3 regions of the Chitinophaga sp. YIM B06452 genome follow, and region 1 is predicted to be linked to each of the others. Evidence: riboswitches for the same ligand, from Rfam matches in the RefSeq annotation. Region 1 holds a riboswitch; each other region holds the start of a gene.
What was found. A riboswitch is a leader RNA that binds a small molecule or an ion and turns the genes downstream of it on or off. The one in region 1 is predicted to bind cobalamin.
Positions count from the first base shown of each region.

Region 2: linked by a shared signal. The riboswitch ahead of R3I13_RS20660 (ribonucleoside-diphosphate reductase small subunit) and the one ahead of R3I13_RS03830 (TonB-dependent receptor) in region 1 are both predicted to bind cobalamin.
Region 3: linked by a shared signal. The riboswitch ahead of metE (5-methyltetrahydropteroyltriglutamate--homocysteine S-methyltransferase) and the one ahead of R3I13_RS03830 (TonB-dependent receptor) in region 1 are both predicted to bind cobalamin.

Region 1 is NZ_JAWLKY010000001.1:1,020,755-1,028,683, reverse strand. Features, by position in the region: gene R3I13_RS03830 (TonB-dependent receptor) at 1-1,799, opposite strand, end outside; cobalamin riboswitch at 1,853-2,076, opposite strand; gene R3I13_RS03825 (amino acid permease) at 2,124-3,449, shown strand; gene R3I13_RS03820 (PLP-dependent aspartate aminotransferase family protein) at 3,475-4,635, shown strand; gene R3I13_RS03815 (hypothetical protein) at 4,708-5,358, opposite strand; gene R3I13_RS03810 (hypothetical protein) at 5,462-5,968, opposite strand; gene R3I13_RS03805 (response regulator transcription factor) at 6,204-6,836, opposite strand; gene R3I13_RS03800 (ATP-binding protein) at 6,901-7,842, opposite strand.
Region 2 is NZ_JAWLKY010000004.1:165,648-173,576, forward strand. Features, by position in the region: gene R3I13_RS20635 (TlpA disulfide reductase family protein) at 1-446, shown strand, start outside; gene R3I13_RS20640 (hypothetical protein) at 605-1,399, shown strand; gene rluF (23S rRNA pseudouridine(2604) synthase RluF) at 1,400-2,143, opposite strand; partial or broken gene R3I13_RS20650 (ORF6N domain-containing protein) at 2,195-2,617, shown strand; gene R3I13_RS20655 (ribonucleoside-diphosphate reductase subunit alpha) at 2,672-5,050, opposite strand; gene R3I13_RS20660 (ribonucleoside-diphosphate reductase small subunit) at 5,107-6,078, opposite strand; cobalamin riboswitch at 6,215-6,420, opposite strand; gene R3I13_RS20665 (hypothetical protein) at 6,745-7,929, opposite strand, start outside.
Region 3 is NZ_JAWLKY010000001.1:1,948,985-1,956,913, forward strand. Features, by position in the region: gene R3I13_RS07810 (ATP-binding protein) at 1-1,802, shown strand, start outside; gene R3I13_RS07815 (SOS response-associated peptidase) at 1,797-2,546, opposite strand; gene R3I13_RS07820 (hypothetical protein) at 2,550-3,035, opposite strand; gene R3I13_RS07825 (Y-family DNA polymerase) at 3,040-4,299, opposite strand; gene R3I13_RS07830 (hypothetical protein) at 4,343-4,558, opposite strand; gene R3I13_RS07835 (response regulator) at 4,619-4,987, opposite strand; cobalamin riboswitch at 5,293-5,490, shown strand; gene metE (5-methyltetrahydropteroyltriglutamate--homocysteine S-methyltransferase) at 5,636-7,929, shown strand, end outside.

The sequences.
Region 1 (7,929 bases):
GCCTTCGGCGAAAAACGGTATTCAACATACGCATCCAGCAAAGTGTAAGCTTCCAGCTGCACAACCTCCATCGGCTGCGGGAAAGGCGGGTAGTACTGGTCGTAGCGGCTGCCGGTATGCCTGAGGGTGCTGCTGACGAACAGGTGTTTGGTAACCTGGTAGCCTATATTCAGCGTGCCGGTATGGTTGGGGCGGCGCACCAGGTTGTTGTAGGTCGTGTCTTTACCGGGAACGTTCTGGGTGGTCACTTTGCCGTCTACATAAGCGTAAGTCAGCCGTACGTTCAGCCCTTTCGCAGGCTGGATGGCCGCTTCCACTTCGAGACCTTTATCGTGCTGCTGGTTGAAGTTCACGTATTTGTTGGTAGCGGGGATGAAAGCGATCACGTCTTTCATATCGCGTTTAAATACCACTGCGCGCAGGTTGAGCTTATCGTTCAGCAAAAAGGCCTGGGCGCCGGCTTCGTAGCTGGTAGCATGTTCAGGCTTCAGGTCTTCGCTGCCCCAGATGCTGTACAGCGCGGTGAGCGTAGGCGCTTTAAAGCCGGATGCAATGCTGGCGAAGATCTTCAACTTGTCCGATACCAGGTACGATGGATTGATCGTGTACGTAAAGTTGTTGCCGTATTTGGAATGCATGGTATACCGTCCGCCCAGCTCAAGGCTGAAACCGTGCAGGTTCCTGATAAAGAGGGCTGCATAAGGACTGGTATTGTACTGGTCGCGGATGCCGTAGGGGTTGCGGAAAGTAGTGTCGAACATCTCAGACTTGCGGTATTCCACGCCTGCCAGCGCCTGGAACCAGTCGGTGATATCGTAGTTGCCATACAACTCGCCGAAGTAGCTGCGGCCGTCGAGGTCAGTAACGCCCCAGGCGCTCTCGTCGCGGCGGGTTATTTTCTGATAGGCGAAATTGCCGTGTACCTGTCCTTTGCCATTGAGGTCATAATCCCCGCGGATGCCGGTATGGATCAGGTTGGACTTGTTGTTATTCTTCAGCGCATCCACAAAGGGGCCGCCGTCGTAGAGGCTTTTGTAATCGCTGTAAAAGAGGAAGGGGCGCAGCTTCAGGTGCTCTGTTGCCTGTATGCCCACGTTGGCCATAAACGCGTTCTGTTTGATGCCGTCGCGGTCGAATTGAGGATCTTTCAGCGTGTCAGGCGCGGCGGCTTCGGAGATGCCGTCGGTTTCGTAGTGCGTGAAATTCACGTTGTAATCCACGTTATCCTGCTGCCCGCGCAGGCCCAGCGAGCCTTTCAGGCTCCGGTTGCTTCCCCATACGAGGTCGCCGTAAGCGCTCACAGGTTTGTCTCCGCCTTTTTTGGTAATAATGTTCACTACGCCGGCAATAGCGTCTGCCCCATACATGGTGCTTTGTGTGCCGCGCAGTATCTCGATGCGCTCTACCATGTCTACAGGCAGCAGCCGCAGGTCGATGGCGCTGCCGGTGAGGCCGGTGGCGTCCGCTACGGGAATGCCGTCCATGAGAATGGGCGTGTACTGGCTGGTGGCGCCGCGGAAATACAATTCCCTGTTCTTGCCGGGATTAGAGCCCGCGCCGTTGATCACGATGCCGGCCTGTTCGTTCAATACATCGGCCACCGTGCGGCCTGCGCTCTGGGCAAGCTGCTGGCTGGTGATCACGGTGAGCACTTTACCGGTTTCGCTTTGTTTTTTGGCGAACTTGGTAGCGGTCACTACAAAGGTGTTCAGTTGGGAAACCTGCGCGGAATCTTGCGCGGAAGCTGCATAGCATATAGCCAGCAAGCCGAAAGTAAGCATTGAGCTTTTCTTTTTCATGTACGTCTATAGGTTGAATAAGTGCAACATGCTCTCTGCTTTCACCCGAAGCAGGGAATGGAAGGTAATGCGGCAGGTCTTCTGGCTTGCCCGCTTCCCGGAGGTACCTTCCCGCTCCAATATTTATCGGAACAGTGGCTGGAGGATCCCGGAAAACATCGCGCTGCATGGGATGCAGGCGGCGGGTTTACAGCTACGGGGATAGCTCCGGATTTACACCGGATTCCCTATTAATGCCCGATCAAGATCAGGGGCAACCGTTTACCGGGGGCAAACCTACGGATATTTTATGTAAATAAGCAGTTAATCGGTTATCTTGTAGTTATGAGCATTAAACCAAAGCTGGGCCCGTTCGACCTCACCATGATCGTGGTAGGGCTGGTAATAGGGATGGGTATTTTCAGGACGCCGGTGAGCGTAGCCCGGGAAACCGGCACCCCGTCGCTGTTTTTTATGGTCTGGGTATTGGGAGGATTGGTAACCCTTTGCGGGGCGCTCACTTATGCGGAAATAGGCAGCCGCTACCCCGTGGCGGGCGGGTTCTATAAAGTGCTGTCTTACGGCTTCCACCCCGCTTATTCTTTTATGATCAACTGGACGCTCCTGATATCCAACGCCGCATCCATCGCCGCCGTTTGTATCGTAGGCGCCGAATATATCGGTCCTGTGCTGCTCCCCGAAACCATCCAGCATGAAGGCGGCCGGAAGGCCATCGCCATCGGGGCTGTACTGATATTGTACCTGATCAATTTATCGGGCATCCGCATGAGCGCCAGCTGGCAGAATGTACTGACCGTCTTTAAGATCACGCTGGTATTGCTGCTGTGCCTGGCCGCATTCAGCAACAACATAGCGCCGCGTCAAACGGCAGCGGCTGTGGCTGCGCCTCACGGCTGGGCATATATCTTCGGCGCAGCGCTGGTGCCGGTCTTTTTTACTTACGGCGGCTACCAGCAAACGATCAATTTCGGCAGCGATGTAAGAGAGCCGGCGAAGAACATGCCGAAGTCCATCATGCTGGGCATCGGCATCATCCTGCTGCTTTATATCACAGTGAATTACGCGTACGTGAAAGTGATCGGCTTCGAGCAGCTGAAAACTACCGACGCACTGGCGGCACGTATGGCAGGAGCTTTTTTCGGGGAATATGGATTCAGGATCACGAGTGTGCTGCTGTTCCTCTCTGTGCTGGGATACGCGAACGTCAACCTGATGTCTAACCCGAGAATGTATTACGCCATGGCGGAAGACGGCGTGCTGCCGGGCATCTTCAAGCGGGTGAACAGCAAAACGCAGGTACAGGAAGTGGCATTGACAGTATTCGCTGCATTGGTGGTCGGGTTATTGTATTTCCTCAGCAATTTTGACACGATCATCCGCTACGTCATGCTGTTCGATTCCATCGGGCTGGCTTCGGCCGCGGCTACTATCTTTGTGTTAAGGAAAAAAACGGCGCACCTGGACGGGCAGGGTATTTACAAGATGAGGCTCTACCCCTTCATTCCGGCATTTTTTATCACGGTATATCTTTTTGTAACGGTCAATATTTTTATCACCGACCTGGGCCAGGCGCTGGGCGGCATGGTATGGTTTGTAGCAGGCCTGCCGATTTACATTTTCATGCGGTATGTTGTCCGGAAAAAATCCTGAACACGCAGAGCACTTAATTTGGACTATGGATCTATCTTATATTATCAATCAGTTAGGGGAAGACCGGGAGCTTTATTTCAACGCCATCGCCCCGCCCATCATGCAAACGAGCAATTTTGCATTCGATACCGTTGCGGACATGCGGGCGCTGTTGCAGGATGAGTATAAAGGTTTCCTTTACAGCAGGGGCAATAATCCTACGATAGACATCCTCCGGCAAAAGCTGGCCGCGCTGGATGGCGCAGAAGACGCGCTGGTATTCGGCAGCGGGGCGGCGGCTATTTTCGTGGCTGTGCTTTCGCAGGTGCAGCAGGGCGATCATATTGTTTGTGTAAAAGACCCCTACAACTGGGCCCGCCAGATCATGGAAAACATCCTTCCCCGCTTCGGCGTGCAAACCACTTTTGTAGACGGAAAGTGTACGGAGAATTTTGAGAAGGCCATACAACCCAATACCCGCCTCATTTACCTGGAGTCGCCCAATTCTTTTACCTTCGAATTGCAGGATATTGCGGCCATCACCAAACTGGCGAAAAGCAAAAACATCATTACCATTCTCGATAACAGTTACAGCACGCCTTTATACCAGCAGCCTGCCGGCCTGGGCATCGACCTTTGCCTGCAATCCGCTACCAAGTTCATCAGCGGCCATAGCGATACGGTAGCGGGCGTACTGACCGGCAGCAGGGAATTGTTGAGGAAGATATTCGTATCCGAGTTCCTGAGCGTAGGCAGCGTGATCGCGCCCTTCTCCGCGTGGCTGCTGCTGCGCGGCCTGCGTACGATGGAAATAAGGTTGAAACGCAGCCAGGAAAGTGCGCAGGACATTTGCCAGTGGCTCAAAAAGCAGCCGCAGGTAGAAAAAGTATGCTATCCCCTCGATCCTGATTTCCCGCAATACGAGCTGGCGCAACGGCAAATGAAAGGCGCGGCGGGTTTATTTACGATACAACTGAAAGCAAACAGCGCGGCACAGGTGGAAAGGTTTTGCGATGCGTTGCAGCACTTCCTGATGGCCGTGAGCTGGGGCGGGCATGAATCCCTCATTTTTCCGGCCTGCGCCGCCTTGCCTGAAGGCGGATTCCAGGTGGAGGAGCCTAAGCACCGGATGGTGAGGATATACATCGGGCTGGAAGAGCCTGCATTCCTGAAGGCCGACCTGGCCCAGGCATTGGCACAGATATGAATAAACGGAATAGCAAAGGGGCTGACCGGAATGAACGGTCAGCCCCTTTGCTGTATAATTACTTTACAGGTATCAACCCGGCATGCGGCTGATATATTTATCCATTTCCTTGATCTGGCTCACGATCTGGTCGGTTGTGGGCTTTTGCGCTTTTGCGCGGCGGAAATAATCTTTCGCGGTCTTAAAATCCCGGCGGCTCATGGCGATAGAGCAGAGGGTGAGCAGGGCTGCGGCGGTATTTTCTTTATCGGGCAGACCCAGCCTTACGGCTTTTTTCAGGTTGGCGTCCGCCGTTTTGATATCGTTCTTCTGGTAAGCAATCGTGCCCAGCTGGAAGTACTGCATGCCTTCGTATTCCTTCATGGGGCTGCCGGACTTGATGCTGGCCTTCACGGCTGCTTCGGCTTTATCGAGGTCCTGACTGTACATGGCCATATTGCTCTGCATCATGTAATAACCGCTGCGGATGGGCTTAATAAGCAGTTTGGGGAACTTGATCTGGTTCAGCAGGCGGTTGGCTGTTTCCACATCGCCCGCTTCCACGGCTTCCTGTATGAGGCGCATGGGGCCGAACAGGAAATGTGTGACGATGCAGATCACGGCCAATACGAGTACGATAGCGGCTTCCCACCAGCCGAAGGCCAGGCCCAGGGCAATACCGGCCAGCAGAAGCACGATGCCCAGGGGCAGGCGGTATTTGATAAATAAGTTAAATGCTTTCATAATAATTCTAAAAACGAAGGGCAAAGATACAATAAGAAAAAAGGAAAAAACGGGGCAAAATCCGCCCGCGCTTTTTCCTTTTGCTGTTTACAGGATTATTTTCTTATTGCCTGCTAAATGAATATATTATGTAGGCTGTTTTTCCTTCATAAGATACCGGCGCGCGCCATGTCATAGAGGCATTGTCCGCACTTTGCAGTTCCACGCGGTAGCCGTCCGTGATGTTTTTGGCCTTCACCCCGTCCATCAGTTCCTTGAACTGTATCATGATCTGGCCGCCCTGGTTGAGGGTGCTCCAAACGATCTTCTGGGTGCCGGTGGGGCATCCTGCGCCGGTGGCGTTGAGGGTGTAGGAGCCATAGGCGTTGCTGGGCAGTACCCAGTTGCTGCCCTGCAGGCAGTCCGGGGGGATGTTGGAAAATACCGTTTTGATCTTGGCAGTGGAAGGGAGGCCTTCGTAACTCACGTTATTCAGGGTCCACTTGCCGGTCGCACTTTTTTTCATGCCGCTGGCCGTTGGTGCAGAAGCGCCCTGTTGTGAAGCGCAGGCGCTGAACAGCAGCATTGCTGCCATGGGTACCATTAAGAAGCGGGTCAGTTGCTTTATCATTTTTTGGATGTTTAGTGCATAGGTAACAAATTTCCGGCCAAAAGTGTTGCATGCAATGAAGAATGGGCACACGCGCGGTGTGCCCTTTTGGGGAACAATGTGATGTTATGGGAAATAATTTCCTGGGAGACACAAAATTGAGGAAGTTCAAACCGGTATGCAATCACATAAGGATGTGGTTTGCGGAGGGCGCCCGGCAAATGCGCCGGCTAACGGGAAGGAACAGGGCGGCCCGTTACACGAGTTTATCCCTGAAAGCTTTCGCCACGGCTTCTGATTTGGAATTGACGTGCAGTTTTTCGTAGATCTTTTTGATATGCGAGCGCACGGTGTCTATAGAGATGAATATTTCAGCAGCGATCATCTTGTAGCTGTACCCATTCACCAATAACTGCAGCACTTCTTTTTCGCGCCCGGAGAGATTGTACAGCTCGTTGCGGTCTGAAGGCTGGCGGGCAAACAGCTGCAGCACCTGACGCGCAATGGAAGAGGTCATGGGCGCGCCGCCGTTGTATACGTCCTGGATATGGTCCAGCAGTTTTTCCGGGGGCGTTTTTTTGAGGAGGTAACCGTCTGCACCTGCTTTGATGGCCTCAAACACGTGCTGGTTGTCGTCGAACACGGTGAGCATGAGTATAGGCAGGTTAGGATGCTGGCTGCGCACGATGCGGAGGCCCTCTATGCCATTGGTTCCCGGCATATCAATGTCCATCAGGATAACGTCGGGGAGCAGCTCGCTGGTCTGCTGCAAAATATGATCGCAGTTCCTGAATGCGCCGCATACTACATAGTTGGGTGCTCCACCGATCAGTAAGGTTAAGTTCTCCCGCAGCTTGGTGTTATCTTCGTATAACACGATTCGGATCATATCCAGGGGTATTGTTAGTGCTTCATAAAGGTAAGTTGCAGCCCGCATTCCGCCAATCACATACCTATGTGGTGGGAAACATCAGCGTGATCACGGTGCCTTTGCCGATCTGCGACTGTATGCTCAGCTGCCCGTTCATACGGTAGGCCCTGCGCTGCATGTTCATCAGCCCGTCTCCTTCGCCCGCCTCGTTCACATTGAATCCTGCGCCATCGTCCTGTACGCGCAGCACCAGGCGGCCTTTCCGCAATTGGATGCGTACGTCCACGAAAGTGCAGCGGGCGTACTTGGCAATGTTGGTAATGGCTTCTTTGTAGATCATAAAAAAATCATGACGGCTTTCCAGCTTCAGCTTGCGGCTGTAGATTTTTTCGTCTATGGAAAAAGTGAGCCCGATCTGCCGCGCTTCGAGCAGGCCGGTGGTAAACTCACGCATGCGGGCGATCACGCGGGGCGTGCTGTCGTTCAGCGGGTTGATGCTCCATACTATGTCGTCCATGCTTTCCATCATGCGTGTGGTGCTTTCCCCGATCTTGACGAGGAAGTCCTGGGTCTTGGCAAGGTCCAGCTGCACGGCTGTGCGCTGCGCCATGCTGCTCATAATGTTGATGGAAGTGAGGGTGGAACCTATATCGTCGTGCAGGTCGCGGGCAATGCGGCGCCGCACTTTTTCGGTGGCCAGCAACTGGTTCACGCGAAGGCGGTGTATGACATAAATAACCCCGCCGATGAGCAGCGCCAGCACGGCATAGAACCAGCCTTTCTGCCACAGGGGCTTCTGCACCTGCATCATCATGGCCGGCCCTTCACTGTTCCCGCTATGCATATAGCCGCCAGCGCCCGGCCATATGTGGTCCTGGTACACGGCGTTCACATGATCGCGCAGCCCGTCTTCCACCGTAATGCGCGTGTACAGGCAGCTTTGGGGCATGGCTTGTGCGGGGAGGAACTGGAGCACAAACAGCATGACGGTCATGAGGGGCATATCCTTATTGGAGCATTGCATAATCAACTGATCCTGTAAAATTAAACGGTTTGGCCGGTTATTCAGACAGCCGATGCGGCGAAATGGCGATTTCACATCTTTATGTGG
Region 2 (7,929 bases), on a different contig from region 1:
TCCTTTTATTATTCACGGTTTCCGCCGGCGCGCAACAGGTACAGCGCGTGAATCCTTCGCAGCTGGAGCAGCTGATGCGGGAAGGCGATTCCGTGATGGTGGTGAACCTCTGGGCCACCTGGTGCGTGCCCTGCATCAAAGAGCTGCCCCATTTCGAAAAACAATCGCGGCTAAACCCATCCGTTAAATTTATATACCTGAGCCTCGACCTCGACGACGCTTATCCTTCAAAGATCAGACAATTTATCCGCCAACGGAAGATCAGCGGGAAAGTATACTGGATGGAAGAAACGAACGCCAACAAATACGCCCGCATCATAGACCCGCGCTGGGAGGGAAGCATCCCGTCCACCATCATTATCAACCCTGCTAAAGCTTACCGCAAATTCATCGAAGGCGTAATGGAGGAGGAACAGCTGCAATGGGAGCTGAGCCGGGCGAGGTAGTTTTTTAACCTGTTGATAACCAGCAATAGTTTGGTAGTCTCGCAATTAATCTCTAATTTGAACAAAGATTAATCCCAGATACATCTGCATTTGCATTCGTAACCTCAGACAGGTTTTTTACCATTATTTATTTGAACCCGTACTTACAAAATCATGTTATGTCAATTGAATTCTTAAACCCCGAGACCAGCGTGGTATTTTCCGCTCCGAAAGACCTTCCGCAGGGCGGTAAGTTTGCCGACGCGCTGAAGAACATTACCCGCGACATTCCTACTTCAGACAAGCTCACCGGTATTGAGCTGCGCCTGCTGCCGCCTTTCGTGAAAGACAACAATACCGAGCCTTTCCTGCTGCTGCCCGGCTTTGCCAAGCTGTATTGCCTTACCATCGTGGTGAGCGACATCAACAACCAGTTGCTTGGCGGCATTGACCTGCAGGGCTTCCCGAGGATCGGTGACAATGAGCATCTGCCTATCAACAAAACCATTTTTTACTGGCAGCAGAACGATACGGACAAACTGCCGCCCAAGCAGATCCACACCATGTGCGCCGTGATCAAAAGCAAAAAGGCCCTGCGCGAAACTGGCAAGGTGATGGCAGACCTGAAGAACGACGAAGAATACAAGTCGCTGCTGGGAACCGTTACCGGCCTCGTTTCCAATGCCAGCCCGGCAGGCGTTGCGCTGGATGTGATCAACCAGGTGGCCGGTATCGTGGGCAGGTATCTCGGCAACGTGGAAGATAAACCGGTAGGCACCATCATCAACAGCTTTACGGACATCCGCGGTGACTTCGATCATGAAGGTGTGCGTAAGCAGGCTTTCGAAACGAAAAAAGTGAATTTTGAAATGGAAGTGATCGTAAGAGCGCAGCGCCATACGGAAAGAGGCATGCGTTCGCTGGAGAATGGCCACGACGAGCAAGTGGAAGTGCAGCTGGAGCCGCTTTGGTAGTTATTCGTCCATGCCGCCCAGGTCGGATCTATCCGCCGTTTTGCTGCTGTTCGCCACCATTTCGTTCATCAGCGAAATTTCGTCTTTGGTGAAATACCGCCATTTGCCGGGCGGGATGTCTTTCAGCGTAATGCCCATGATGCGGGTGCGTTTCAGCGTGGTGACCTTGTACCCCAAAGCCTCGCACATCCTGCGTATCTGTCGGTTGAGGCCCTGCGTGAGGATGATCCTGAAGCGTGTGTGGCCTTCCTGCTGCACAAAACATTTTTTGGTGTATACTCCCAGGATGCGCACGCCGCTGCGCATGGTCTTCACGAATTCCAGGGTGATAGGCTTGTCTACCGTTACGATATATTCTTTCTCGTGCTGGTTGCCCGCGCGCAATATCTTATTGACGATATCGCCGTCGTTCGTAAGGAAGATGAGGCCTTCGGAAAGTTTGTCCAGCCGGCCGATGGGGAAGATGCGGGATTTGTAGCCAACATAGTCGATGATATTGGTCTTGTCTTTCAGGTCGGTGGTACAGGTAATACCTTTTGGTTTATACAGTGCGATATAAACGGGCGCTTTCTTTTTCTTCAGCGGTTCGCCGTCAATTTCCACCACGTCGCCTTCTTCCACGCGGTTGCCTTTGGATGCAATGTTGTCATTGATGGTCACGCGGCCCTGTTCAATGTAATTATCTGCCTCCCTGCGGCTGCAGAAGCCGGTTTCTGCGATGTATTTGTTGATGCTGATGTCCATATCGGACTGCAAATTTAAGGGAAAAAGCGGGCTTGCGGAAAATCGTACGGTGTACAGCCTTTTCGGCTGAAGGAGCAGATGAAACGCAACATTGATCGGTTTCCCGAGAATTTTATGTTCCAGTTATCAGAACAGGAGGCACTTTCAATGGTATCGCAAAATGCGATACCTTCCAAACAGCACCTGGGCGGGCATTTGCCGATCGCTTTCACCGAGCATGGCGTGCTAATGCTTGCCAATGTGCTCCGCAGCGAACGTGCTATACAAGTCAGCATCCAGATCATTGAAATATTCGTAAAAATGCGCGAAGCACTTTCCGTGCATAAGGATGTGCTATTGCAACTGGAAAAACTGGAAGGAAAGGTAAGCTCGCATGGAACCGACATCCAGGTGATCTTTGAATACCTGGAACACCTGATCGACCCGCCGAAAGAACCCCGTGTGGAAATCGGCTTCAGGAAGCACAGCCCATAAAAAAAAGCCCGGGGAATACCCCAGGCCTTTTTATTATAATCAATAACAGTTTTATCAAGCACTGCAGGTCACGCAACCTTCTTCCATCGTGCAAACCGCGCCTACAGGCACGCCCAGCTCGTCCGCGGCGCTTTCGGCCGGGGCGATAACGGGCACCATGTTCTGGCCGCCTTGTTTTTCTACGGTGAACTGAACGGCTTGTGCCGCGGCCTGTGTACGCAGGTAGTACATGCCGGTCTTCAGGCCTTTTTTCCAGGCGTAGAAGTGCATGGAAGTGAGCTTGGAAGCTGAAGGCGTATCCACGAACAGGTTCAGGCTCTGGCTCTGGCAGATGAATGCGCCACGGTCTGCAGCCATATCGATGATCGTACGTTGTTTGATCTCCCAAACGGTTTTGTACAGTTCTTTGATATTGCCCGGGATCTCATCTATCTGCTGGATGGAGCCGTTGGCAGCGATGATCTTGTTCTTCATGTCGTTGTCCCACAGGCCCAGTTCCACGAGGTCTTTCAGCAGGTGTTTGTTCACCACCACAAACTCACCGCTCAGTACGCGGCGGGTGTAGATGTTGGAGGTGTAAGGCTCAAAGCACTCGTTGTTGCCAAGTATCTGCGAGGTGGATGCGGTGGGCATCGGCGCCAGCAGCAGAGAGTTGCGGATACCGTAGGTTTTGATCTCGGCTTTCAGGCCGGTCCAGTCCCAGCGGTCGGAAGGCGTGGTGCCCCACATATCATATTGCAGGATGCCTTTGCTGGCGGGTGAACCTTCGTAGCTGTCGTATGCGCCGTCTTTCTTCGCCAGGTCTTTGGAGGCGGTGAGGGAGGCGAAATAAATGGTTTCGAAGATCTCTTTGTTCAGCCGCTGTGCCTGTTCGCTTTCAAAGGGGTAACGCAGCAGGAAGAACGCGTCTGCCAGGCCCTGTACGCCGAGGCCGATGGGGCGGTGGCGCAGGTTGGAACGGCGGGCTTCTTCAACCGGGTAATAGTTCTCGTCGATGATCTTGTTCAGGTTCAGTGTAGCCTGGTAAGTTACTTCGAAGAGCTTCTGGTGGTCGAACTTACCGTCGATCACGAAGCGCGGCAGCGCCAGTGAAGCGAGGTTGCATACGGCCACTTCGTCGGAAGAAGTATATTCGATGATCTCGGTGCAGAGGTTGGAGCTTTTGATGGTGCCCAGGTTCTGCTGGTTGGATTTGCGGTTGGCGGAATCTTTATACAGCAGGTACGGCGTGCCGGTTTCGATCTGTGCGTCCAGGATGGCGAACCAGAGGTCCTGCGCTTTTACGGTTTTGCGCTGGCGGCCTTCGGCTTCGTATTGTTCGTACAGTTTCTCGAATTCCTCGCCCCAGCAATCTGCCAGCCCGGGTGCTTCGTGGGGGCAGAACAGGCTCCAGTTGCCATTGGCTTCCACGCGTTTCATGAACAGGTCCGGCATCCAGAGGGCATAGAAAAGGTCGCGGGCGCGAAGCTCTTCTTTACCGTGGTTCTTGCGCAGGTCCAGGAACTCGAACACGTCTGCATGCCAGGGCTCCAGGTAAATGGCGAACGCGCCTTTGCGTTTGCCGCCGCCCTGGTCTACGTACCGCGCAGTGTCGTTGAACACGCGCAGCATGGGGATGATGCCGTTGGAAGTGCCGTTGGTGCCGCTGATATATGAACCGGTAGCGCGGATGTTATGAATGCTGAGACCGATGCCGCCTGCGCTCTGGGAGATCTTGGCGGTCTGTTTCAGGGTGTCGTAGATGCCGTCGATGCTGTCTCCCTGCATGGTCAGCAAAAAGCAGCTGCTCATCTGGGGTTTGGGCGTACCGGCGTTGAAGAGGGTGGGCGTGGCGTGGGTAAACCAGCGCTCGCTCATCAGGTTGTATGTTTTGATGGCGGAGTCGATATCCTCTTTGTGGATACCAACGGCCACGCGCATGAACATGTGCTGCGGGCGTTCGGCGATCTTGCCGTCGATCTTCAGCAGGTAAGAGCGTTCCAGCGTTTTGAAACCGAAATAATCGAAAGCGAAGTCGCGGTCGTAGATGATGGTGGAATCGAGTATGTCAGCATGCTGACGGATCACTTCCCACACTTCATCGCTCAGCAGGCCGGCGGGTTTGCCGGTTTTCGGATCGATGTATTCGTAGAGTTTCTTCATCGTTTTGGAAAACGACTTGATCGTATTTTTATGCAGGTTGCTCACCGCGATGCGGGAAGCGAGCTGCGCATAGTCCGGGTGTTTGGTTGTCAGGGAAGCGGCGGTTTCCGCAGCCAGGTTGTCCAGCTCGGTGGTGGTAACGCCATCGTACAGGCCCTGGATCACTTTCTTCGCTACGTCGATTGAATCTACATATTCCGGCGCCAATCCGTAACACAGTTTTTCTACTCTTGCCGTGATCTTGTCAAATTTGACAGATTCCTTTCTTCCGTCTCTTTTTATAACGAACATAGTGTGATGAATTTAACTGGGTGAATAAATATATGTCGGGTGTATTCTTGTTTTGTCTAAAAGTCTTCGTCCAGGCTGAAAGTCTGTGCCTCTTTATTTCCCATTACGCCGGATTTCTGGTAATCGCCCACGCGTTTTTCGAAGAAGTTGGTTTTGCCCTGCAGCGAGATCATTTCCATGAAATCGAAGGGGTTGCTGCTGTTGAACATTTTGCTGCAACCCAGCGCCTGCAGCCAGCGGTCTGCCACAAATTCGATGTATTGTTTCATCAGGTCCGCATTCATGCCGATGAGGGCGGCGGGCAATGCGTCTGTAATAAATTCTTTTTCGATAGACACGGCGTCGCCGATGATCTCATGCACTTCTTTTTCGCTGAGCTTGCCGTTGAGCATGCTGTACAGCAGGCAGGCGAACTCGCAGTGCAGCCCTTCGTCGCGGCTGATGAGCTCGTTGGAGAAGGTAAGGCCGGGCATGAGGCCGCGTTTTTTCAGCCAGAAAATGGAGCAGAAGCTGCCGCTGAAGAAGATGCCTTCCACCGCTGCAAATGCCACAAGGCGCTGCGCGAAGGTGCCGTTCTCGATCCAGCGGAGGGCCCATTCGGCTTTCTTTTTCACCGCAGGCACGGTGTCGATGGCGTGGAAGAGGCGGTCTTTCTCCACCGGGTCTTTCACATACGTATCGATCAGCAAAGCATAAGTTTCGGAGTGGATGTTTTCCATCATGATCTGGAAGCCGTAGAAACAACGCGCTTCTGGTATCTGTACTTCGCTCATGAAGTTCACCGCCAGGTTCTCGTTCACGATCCCGTCTGATGCCGCAAAAAAGGCCAGCACATGCGAAATGAAGTGGCGCTCGCCATCGTTCAGCTTCGCCCAGTCTGCCAGGTCGCCGCTGAGGTCGATCTCCTCGGCGGTCCAGAAGCTGGCTTCATGGCGTTTGTATTGTTCCCAGATGGCGGGGTAATTGATCGGCAGCAGCACGAACCTGTCCTTGTTGTCTTTCAATAAGATCTCATTCTCGTTACTCATTAGTAATTTTTTATACGGTTCACTATCCCTAGTTAAGTTAATGCGGGTTCGCGGCGTGGGGAGACGGGAGCGCGTTATCCGTAGAGGAGGTACATCCTGGGGTCGGGCTCGCCATAACCTTATTTCGCGAAGGTTTTGACAATTACGTTGTTCTGGCAGGTCTCCTGGCTTTCCCTTGCCGGGTGAGCCTTCCCACCCCGACGCCTGTCGGGGCAGTGGCATTTTGCAAAGCATCCGGCATATAGGGGATCACAGTAGCGCGTCTGCTCGTGAATTCCACACGATTCCCTATTAATTCTCCACGTTTAAGAAACGTTTGAAGCCAGCACAACGAAGTCAAGAACTGTTGCAAATGTAATGATCAAACTATCCCGTCAAGGTGGTAAGTTTCCCCCATATGTGGATAAAGAATGTGAACTTTTTGGGATCGCAGAAGGGGCGTACAATTCACGTTATTCACATCTAAAAGCAGGTATTTGGTATGATAGAAAAACAGAATGTGTTGGAAATCTGGCACGTATTAGCACAAGCAAAATGTGTAGCGAAAATTACCCTGAAACACAAAGGATTGGAAGATCCCTTCTTTATATGAAGAAACGCCGGGGATAACCTTTCCACGGCGTTTCAATATTAAACGTACGTTGTCTTTTTGTTAATGTGCATTAACTAAATCCGCGGCACTTTGTTGATAAACTTCTTCCTGATCACCTCCTGCACAGGTATCCCGTCTATCTTGCTTTCCAGCCAGCTCACAATATCGAGATACAAATAGCTCCTGCGCTCGTAAGGATTCTTCGCGATGATCTCCAGCTTTCCCTTCAGCTCGCGAAAAGCGGTGCGCAAAGCCTTGGGATTGGCGTACATGTTCTTGCGCAGGAATTTCAGGATCTCTTCCATGACCAGGCTTAAGTCCTTGTTCTTCGCAATGAAGTGGTACACAGATTTGATCAGGTATTCCACCAGGCTGTAGTTCTCCAGCTCGTAATGCGCGATCAGGTGAAGGATGCGCGCGAAACATTGTATGTCTGCCCGCAGGTTGCCTATCCGCAAATGAATGATCTTGTTCAGGTAAACGATCGCGTTATTATTATCGCCGCTGCCGAAATAAAGGCAGGCGATCTTGTAATAAAATACAAGCACGCGGTGCTGGTCCACGGTTAGCTGGTGCTCCGATATCTTGCATTCCACCTCGCTCACGAGCTGCAGCCCTTCTGAAAAAGTGCCGTCAAGGAAGTGCCGGTTGATCTTGCCGGTATAGAGATACACGAACGCGGAGGTGCGCGTGTTCTCATTCATGCTTTCTTCTTTTTCGACAATGAACTGCTCCATTTCGGTAAGCACCTCGGTGAATTTATCGTGGTTCATCGTGTGGAAATGCGCGGTCAGAAGGTTGTGCATCGCTTTGATGTACAGGTCCACATCAGTATCGCGCAGGCTGGGATATTCGGTGAACAGGTCCACCCACTTCTGGGTATACCGGTAATACATCACGAAATCCTGCAAAATATAATAGTACCAGCAATAAGCCTGGTAAAGGTAAATGCGTTCGTAGAAGCTCATGCTGCCCTGCTGCACTGCCGGCAGGTTGGCTTCGAAGAAAGACCGCAGCATCATGGAATCCTTCTCGTCGCGCGCGTGCCCCAGCTTGAGGTACATGCCGTACATCCGCAGGGCCAGGGTGCTCAGCTTGCTCACGTTGTTCAGCTGCTCGTTGATGATCCGGCTTTCGTCGCTCAGCTCTTCCGCCCGGTTGTCCAGGCTGCGGGTGATGTGCCTGCTTTCGATCAGCTTCTCAAATTCCACGGTCTCGAAATACAGCATCACTTCTTCCTGCTCCCGCGCGCTGGTTTT
Region 3 (7,929 bases), 930 kb from region 1:
TCGGCCTCATGTTCGTGTTCTGCATGGTGATGTTGTATTATGGCGTTACGTTCGGGGAAAGCACGCAGGTGCATTTCCTGGGACTGTTCCTCATCGGCGTACCGCTGCTGATCTGTTCCCATAAAGAAAAAGAATTGAAATTCATTTGTCTCGCGCTGATCCTTACCTGCCTGGTGCTGCTGGAAACCAATTATTATTTTATGGTGATAGAGCCGATGGAAATGAGCCGGGACCTGACTTTCACGTTCCGCTGGCTGATCATGTCCATCGTGCTGCTGCTGAACGGGATCGTGATCAGTTTTTACCAGATCAATATCACCGGGTTGGTGAAGCGCCTCAACAAACGCAACGAATCCCTGAAAAAGAAGAACGAGCTGGTGGTGAATAAAGAAGCGGAACTGACGGCCGCCTATACGAAACTGGAAGATTACAACGCCAAGCTGGAAAAGGAAGTGCACAACCGCACCACGCAGCTGCGTTTGAATAATATCGCGCTGGAAAACATGCTGGTGAACCTGAAGACCAGCAACAGCCAGCTCCGCGACCAGGACCAGCAATTAAAAGGCTATGTGGCCGAACTGGAATCGCTCAAGCAGGACCTGATGAGGGCCCGCGACGAAGCGCAACATGCCAACACCGCCAAATCGGCTTTTCTCCGCGAGATCAGCCACGAAATACGCAACCCGCTGAATGCCGTGATCGGCATCAGTTTCCTGCTGCTCAACGAACCCGCTATCCGCAACAAGATACCCCGCAGCATCCTGCAAATGATCGACAACATCCACAACAGCAGCCACAGCCTGCTGGACATTATCAACAATGTGCTGGAGCTGGCGAGGATCGAAGCCGGGAAAACCGACGAGCTGCATCCTGAGCCTTTCGTGCTCCGCGAATGGATCCGCAGCGTGGTGAATATTTACCAGGACGCAGCGAAAGTAAAAGGCGTGCAATTGCAGCTGCAGGTAGATCACAAGCTGCCCGGCGAAGTGGTGGGAGACAGGCTGCATCTTACACAGATACTCAACAACCTGCTGGGCAACGCGCTGAAGTTCACACCTTCAGGTAAAAAAGTGACGCTGCACATCTACCTGCAGGAGCCGGCGCAGTGGTGCATCCGCGTGGCAGACGAAGGCGTGGGCATACCGAAAGAAAAACAGAAACTGATCTTCCAGCCGTACGAGCAGGCAGATGAAACCATTCACCAGAACTTCGGCGGCACGGGCCTGGGCCTTACCATTTCACGCCGCATTACCGAGCTGATGGGCGGCAATATTGAAGTTTGGAGCGAGCCCGGCCAGGGCGCTGCTTTTACGGTTACGCTGCCGCTGGAAGAACAGGCTATCGCCAAACCGGAAGAACAACCCCGCGACGACCGCAAGGAATACGCCGCTTTCCCCGCGGAAAGAAGAGTGCTGCTGATGGAAGACAGCGAGATCAATCAAATGATCATGGAGCGTTTCTTCGCGCACCTGGGTATTTCATTGCATATTGCGAACAATGGTGAGGAAGGCCTGGAAATGGCGCATGCCTGCCACCCGGACCTGATCATCATGGACATGCATATGCCCAAGCTCAACGGTAACGAAGTGATCCGTTTACTCCGCGCAGACCATGACCTGCGGCATATTCCCGTGATCGCTATTTCCGCGGATGCATTCCGCGAGCAGCAAAAAGAAGCGCTGGAGGCCGGCGTGAATGAATACCTGATCAAACCGGTAGAGTTCGACCGGTTGTATTCTGTAATGGATAAATACCTCAGCAAAGAAACGCCTTACCCGCTCAGGATCATCAAAGCATCATAACGCGGGAAGGTCCGCATATTCCACCCTTTCGATCACTCCTTCATCATCAGGTTTTGCCTTGCGCACGGAATTCACCGTCCAGTATGCCATTTCGTCTGAAGGGAGGGAATAGTTGAGGATGCGCCGGATGCCTTCATCTGAAAGGTCCGGCCGGAGCCATTCCTGCTCATATTCCACCGGCAATATCAGCGGCATGCGGCCGGCATTGTCGCCGCCGTTGTGAATGCGGCTCATAACGTCGTTGGCATCGCGCGTGAGCACGGTGAAAGTGCCGGGCAGCTCACCGGTTTCGGGGTTGGGCAGATGCGAATAGGCATAGAGCCCCGCGATGAAAAATATATCGCGGTTTTTTAACCGGATATAATAAGGCACTTTATTTTTCCATCCCGGGATCTCCCGGTGTTCAAAGAAGCCTGTAGCCGGTACCAGGCAACGGTTCCGGCGGATGCGGCTCCAGTACGCTTTAGTGTCCAGCACTTTTTCGGAGCGGGCGTTCACCATCCACTTGCGGCCTTTTTTGATCTCCTCCGGCGTTTTCATGTAATTAGGTATCACGCCCCATTCAAACTTCATCAGCTTCAGCGTGCCGTTATCGTTCACCACTACCGGCCATTTGGGATAAGCCTGCGCCACTTTGTGATAGGTAGGTTCAAAGGACATATCCAGCTGGCCCATGTCTTTCAGCTCAGGGAGATAATCGAACACGGATTCGATGCTGGTGGAAAATGCAAGGTCGTAGCACATGCGTTATGTTTTTTCTATTTCGGAAAGGGGGATCTTTAATTCCTGCTGATGCCGCTTCAAATTAATGAAAAGTTCGCCAAACCGGATAGACAGTTCGGCAGACAAATTTTCTCTTCCATCGGGCCTGCTGCCGCCGTGCAGCCGCATGTACCGCCTGATGGCCGCAGTAAAGGAATGGCCGGGCTTCCACTCCCTGTCTTTCAGCAACGCGATATAAATGCCATAGCCTTCGGGCTGGCTGGCTGCGTAATACAATTTTTCCCTGTCGCCGGGATGGTATACGCTGTAGATATACCGGCGCGGGTCCGAAACAATGGCGTTGTAATGATGGTTTGCTTCGCCGGCGCTTTTGTAAGGCGTGATCAGCAGCGATTCTTTAATGTTCTTAAACATGCCCCTGGGGTAGGACTGCCGTACAAAGTACATGTGTCCCGCCTGGATGAGCCCATCCAGCACCATGGCACGTAAAATGGAAAGCGGGTTGTGCATATGGTTATGTTTTACAATGAAGAATTTCTGTAAGCCGCGTGGTATAACACTTCGAAAGCCGGTCACGCTTTATTTTCCCTTTTTCACCCTTGCCCTGCACCGCAAATTTAACGACCTGCTTACCATGAAAGTGTTGATGGATGCCGTCCAGCGCTTTCATGAGCTTCGCTTCGCGCGCCTGGTCTTTTTCCGGGAATAAGTTCTGCTGCACGCTGGTTTCCGGCACCAGGTCCAGCAGCAGGGCGCCCACCTTTTTATAATTATACCCGGGGCGGTAGATGCGGTCCAGCGCGTCCATGGCAAAATGTATCAGCGTGGGTGTGCTGCTGGTGGGTACGGGCAGGCGCAGGGTGATGGAGCGGTGATATTGTTTGTCCTGCACGCGGAAATAATTGGTGGACAGGAAAACCTGTATGGCGGCTGCGCAGCTTTGCTGTTTGCGGAGCTTCTGCGCGCAGATCGCTGTGTAATTGGCCAGCGTTTCACGCAGGTCGTTCTTTTCCGTTAGTAGCTGCCCGAAAGAGCGGGCCACGCAGATCGCTTTTTTTGCAGGCTCTGCTTCCTGCATGGGGATGCTTTGGATGCCACGCAGCTCATGCACAAGGCGAAGGCCTGTTACGGTCATTTCTTTCCTGATCCAGTCGTCCGGGGCCCGGGAAAGCTCCAGTGCCGTGTGGAATCCTTTTTGATGCAGCTTGTGCGCATACTGCGCGCCGATGCCCCAGATGTCTTCCACGGCAGTGGCTGCCATCACTTCACGGATGCCTTCTTCCGTATCCATGACCCATACGCCGGCGCGGCGATGGTGCTTTTTGGCATAGCGGTTTGCCATTTTGGCGAGCGTTTTGGTGGGGGCAACGCCTACAGACACCGGCAGGCCTACTTCTTCGAAGATATGTTTCCGTATCGCGGCTGCGATGCCCGGCAGGTCCTTCATGCCTGACAGGTCCAGGAAAGCCTCGTCTATACTATATATTTCCATATCCGGGGAATAATGGGAAAGTATCCGCATCACGCGGTTGCTGAGACTGCCATAAAGGGTATAATTGGAGGAAAACATGACAACATGGTGTTCCTTCAGCGTTTTTTCGATGGTAAAGGCGGGGTCGCCCATGGCGATGCCGAGGGCTTTGGCTTCTTCGGAGCGGGCTACCACGCAGCCGTCGTTGTTGCTCAGCACCACTACCGGCCTGCGGAGGAATTGGGGGTGGAAGAGCCGTTCGCAGCTGACATAGAAATTGTTACAGTCAACAAGGGCAATCATAATGCTATTATTATTAGCAAATGTAGCTAAAAATTTTGGCATTTCAGCCAAAGTGCTGTACGATCGCAGCGGCGAGTTGCTCTACCAGCGCGGCATCCACGGGCTCGCCGCTGGTAATGGCGCGAAGGTTGTCTTCTTCATCCAGCTCAAAAGAAATGCGGCTTCCCGGCGCATCGATGTGGAAGGAAACGGTATAGCCTTTTACGTAGGGCGTTACTTCGTAAAGCTGGCCGTTGACAGAAACGGAAAAAGGGTCCATATGGCGAAGATCGCTAAAAAATGAAAAAACGCAGGCCCGGAAAACCAGGCCTGCCAACAATCAACGCGCCAAAAGGCGTTTGATCGTGACGGTTAACTCGAATGGGCAGAAAGGCCGGATTACAGTTTCATCCGCGTCGATACCGAACCAGCCGCCAACGCTGCCGGTTAAGAATGCTGCCGGGATAATAGCCAGGATGGGGAAGGATTTACGTGCTTTTTTCAGGCGCAGGGCATCCGCCAGTTCCTGCAGGTGCGGGAATGGCAGCTTGAAATCCGCGATGACAAGTTCATACTCATGCGAGTTAAGCAAAAGAGTAGCTTCTTTTCCGTTATAGGCAAGGTCTGCGTCGTATCCCTCTTTCTGTATGATCAATTCTATCACATGAATCATCAGCAGATCATCCACAATTACCAAAATCCTTTTCATATACAAAAACATGGTTGTTCCATGCAGCATGAAGGACATAGCTCTTCTGGCCGGGATTCCGGCGTTACCTTATGCTGCTAAAATGGATGCTTGATTAATTTGAGACGCGTATACAGGTATACTACTTGTTCTTTCAATGGCCAGGCCACAGGTGTCAGGGAGTATACGGTTAAATGGTACAAAGGGACATTTGCATATACTGTGCCAAAATCGTTTTTGGTTAATGCGTATTAACGTTCGCCGGCGTGTTAGTAGGAAATGACCGGGCACCTTCCTATCTTTGACCCCGAGTTCTTTACTTTTATTCATTCTTTCCACAGCGCGGTAGGCGGCGAAAGCCGCTTTTAATAAGGAACCGTGTGTAAATCACGGGCTGTCGCGCAACTGTAAGTAACGCACCTGAATCATTGCCACCGATGTTCATTGCCCCCGACCTGAACGGGGTGAGAAGAACGGTAATGATGTTACGAGCCAGGATACTTGCCCCGCTGTGTAAGACAAATGCTTTCGCGATTTGAAGCAGTAGTCGGGAACGGATGGGCATGGCCCGTCGTGCCTTTTCATTCCTTATCTTCTACACAATCCTGAAAGCATACCGGAAACTGTAAGGAGCATTAATGCACATTAATGTTTTAACCAAAAAGTTTTATGCGTATGCTTAAACACAACCTCGGCTACCCGCGCATGGGAGCCCAAAGACAGCTCAAAAAAGCCTGTGAGCATTACTGGCAGGGCCGCATTGGCCGCAGCGAACTGTTCCTCGCCGCCAAACGCCTGCAGGAAGAACACTGGCAGCTGCAGCAGGCCGCCGGCATGAACCTCGTGCCCTGCAACGATTTCAGCTTCTACGACCAGGTGCTGGACATGACCCTGCTGCTCGGCGCAGTGCCAGACCGTTATGCGCCCGTGGTAACGGAGGTGGCAGAGAATGCCGAGATCGACCTTTATTTCGCCATGGCGCGCGGCTACCAGCAGCATGGGCTGGATATTACCGCCATGGAAATGACCAAGTGGTTCGACACCAATTACCACTACATCGTACCGGAATTCAAAAAAGACCAGCAGTTCCGCCTGCTGAGCAACAAGGTGTTCAACGCCTTCGACGCTGCGCGGCATACGCTGGAAGCCACGCCCAAGCCGGTGCTCATTGGCCCGGTATCTTATCTTTTATTGGGAAAGGAAAAAGAAAGCGGCTTCCACCGCATTGAACTGCTGCATAACCTGCTGCCCGTTTATATCAGCGTGCTGCAAAAGTTGCAGGCGCAGGGCGCGGAATGGGTGCAGCTGGACGAGCCTTTCCTGGCCATGGACATTAGTGAAGCAGAACAAAACGCTTACCGCTACGCTTATGCCGAGATCCGCAAACAATGCAAAGACCTCAAGCTGATGGTGGCCACTTACTTCGAAGGCCTGCGCGGCAATGCGGAGCTGGCTGCCGGCCTGCCCGTCTGCTGCCTTCACCTGGACCTCGTAAGGGCGCCGCAGCAACTGGATGAGCTGCTGCCGCTGCTTCCTCCCAAAACTTCTTTATCGCTGGGCCTGGTAGACGGCCGCAACATCTGGAAGAATAATTACGATATATCGCTTCCGCATATACGAAAAGCCGTAGATGCGCTCGGCGAAGACCGCGTAATGATAGCGCCTTCCTGCTCTTTGCTTCATACGCCTGCCGACCTTGACCTGGAAACAGGCCTGGACGCGGAAATGAGGTCCTGGATGGCATTTGCGAAGCAGAAACTGGAAGAAGTAACCGCGCTGGACGCCATTTTCCACGGCAACAACAGCCTGCTGGAACTGAACCGCACAGCCATCGCGGAAAAGAGCGCTTCCGCAAGGATTCACAAACCGGCTGTAAAAGCCCGTACGGCGGCTATTACAGACGATGACGCCCGCAGGCAAAGCCCCTTCAGCACCAGGCAGCAACTGCAAACAGCACGTTTCAACCTGCCGCTGTTCCCCACCACCACCATCGGCTCCTTCCCGCAAACGGACGATATCCGCCAGCTGCGCGCACAATGGCGGAAAGGGGATCTTCCTGCGGAACAATATGAAGCAGCGCTGGAGCAGGCTACCATCAATGCCATCAGGCTGCAGGAAGAGCTGGGATTGGATGTGCTCGTTCATGGCGAGTTTGAGCGGAACGATATGGTGGAGTATTTTGGTGAAATGCTGGATGGGTTTGTTTTCACCCAAAACGGCTGGGTGCAGAGCTATGGCAGCCGTTGTGTAAAACCGCCCGTGATCTATGGCGATGTGAGCCGCCCTGCAGACATGACCCTCCGCTGGACGAAGTTCGCGCAGTCGTGTACTGCACTACCCATGAAAGCCATGCTCACCGGGCCTGTGACCATCCTGCAATGGTCGTTCGTGCGCAACGACCAGCCGCGCTCCGTTACCACGAACCAGATAGCCCTGGCCATCCGTGATGAGGCCGTGGCCCTGGAAAAAGCAGGCATCGGCATCATCCAGGTTGATGAGCCTGCCATCCGGGAGGGTTTGCCTTTGCGGAAAGCAGACCGGGACGCATACCTGGAATGGGCTGTGAAAGCCTTCAGGGTAGCGGTTTGCGGCGTGAGGGACGATACGCAGGTGCATACGCATATGTGTTACAGCGAATTCAACGACATCATCGCGCATATCGCGGCAATGGACGCCGACGTGATCACGATCGAAACATCGCGGTCGCAGATGGAGCTGCTGGAAGCATTTGCAGGGTTTAAGTACCCGAACGAGATCGGCCCGGGAGTATATGACATTCATTCACCGCGGGTGCCCGGCGTGGAGGAAATGGTGCAGCTGCTGCAAAAAGCTGCGGAGCTGCTGCCGTTACGCAACCTCTGGGTGAACCCGGACTGCGGGCTCAAAACCCGCAAGTGGCCTGAAACAAAGGCCGCCCTTGAAAACATGGTGGCCGCTGCCCGCGCAGCGAGAGAAAGGACCAG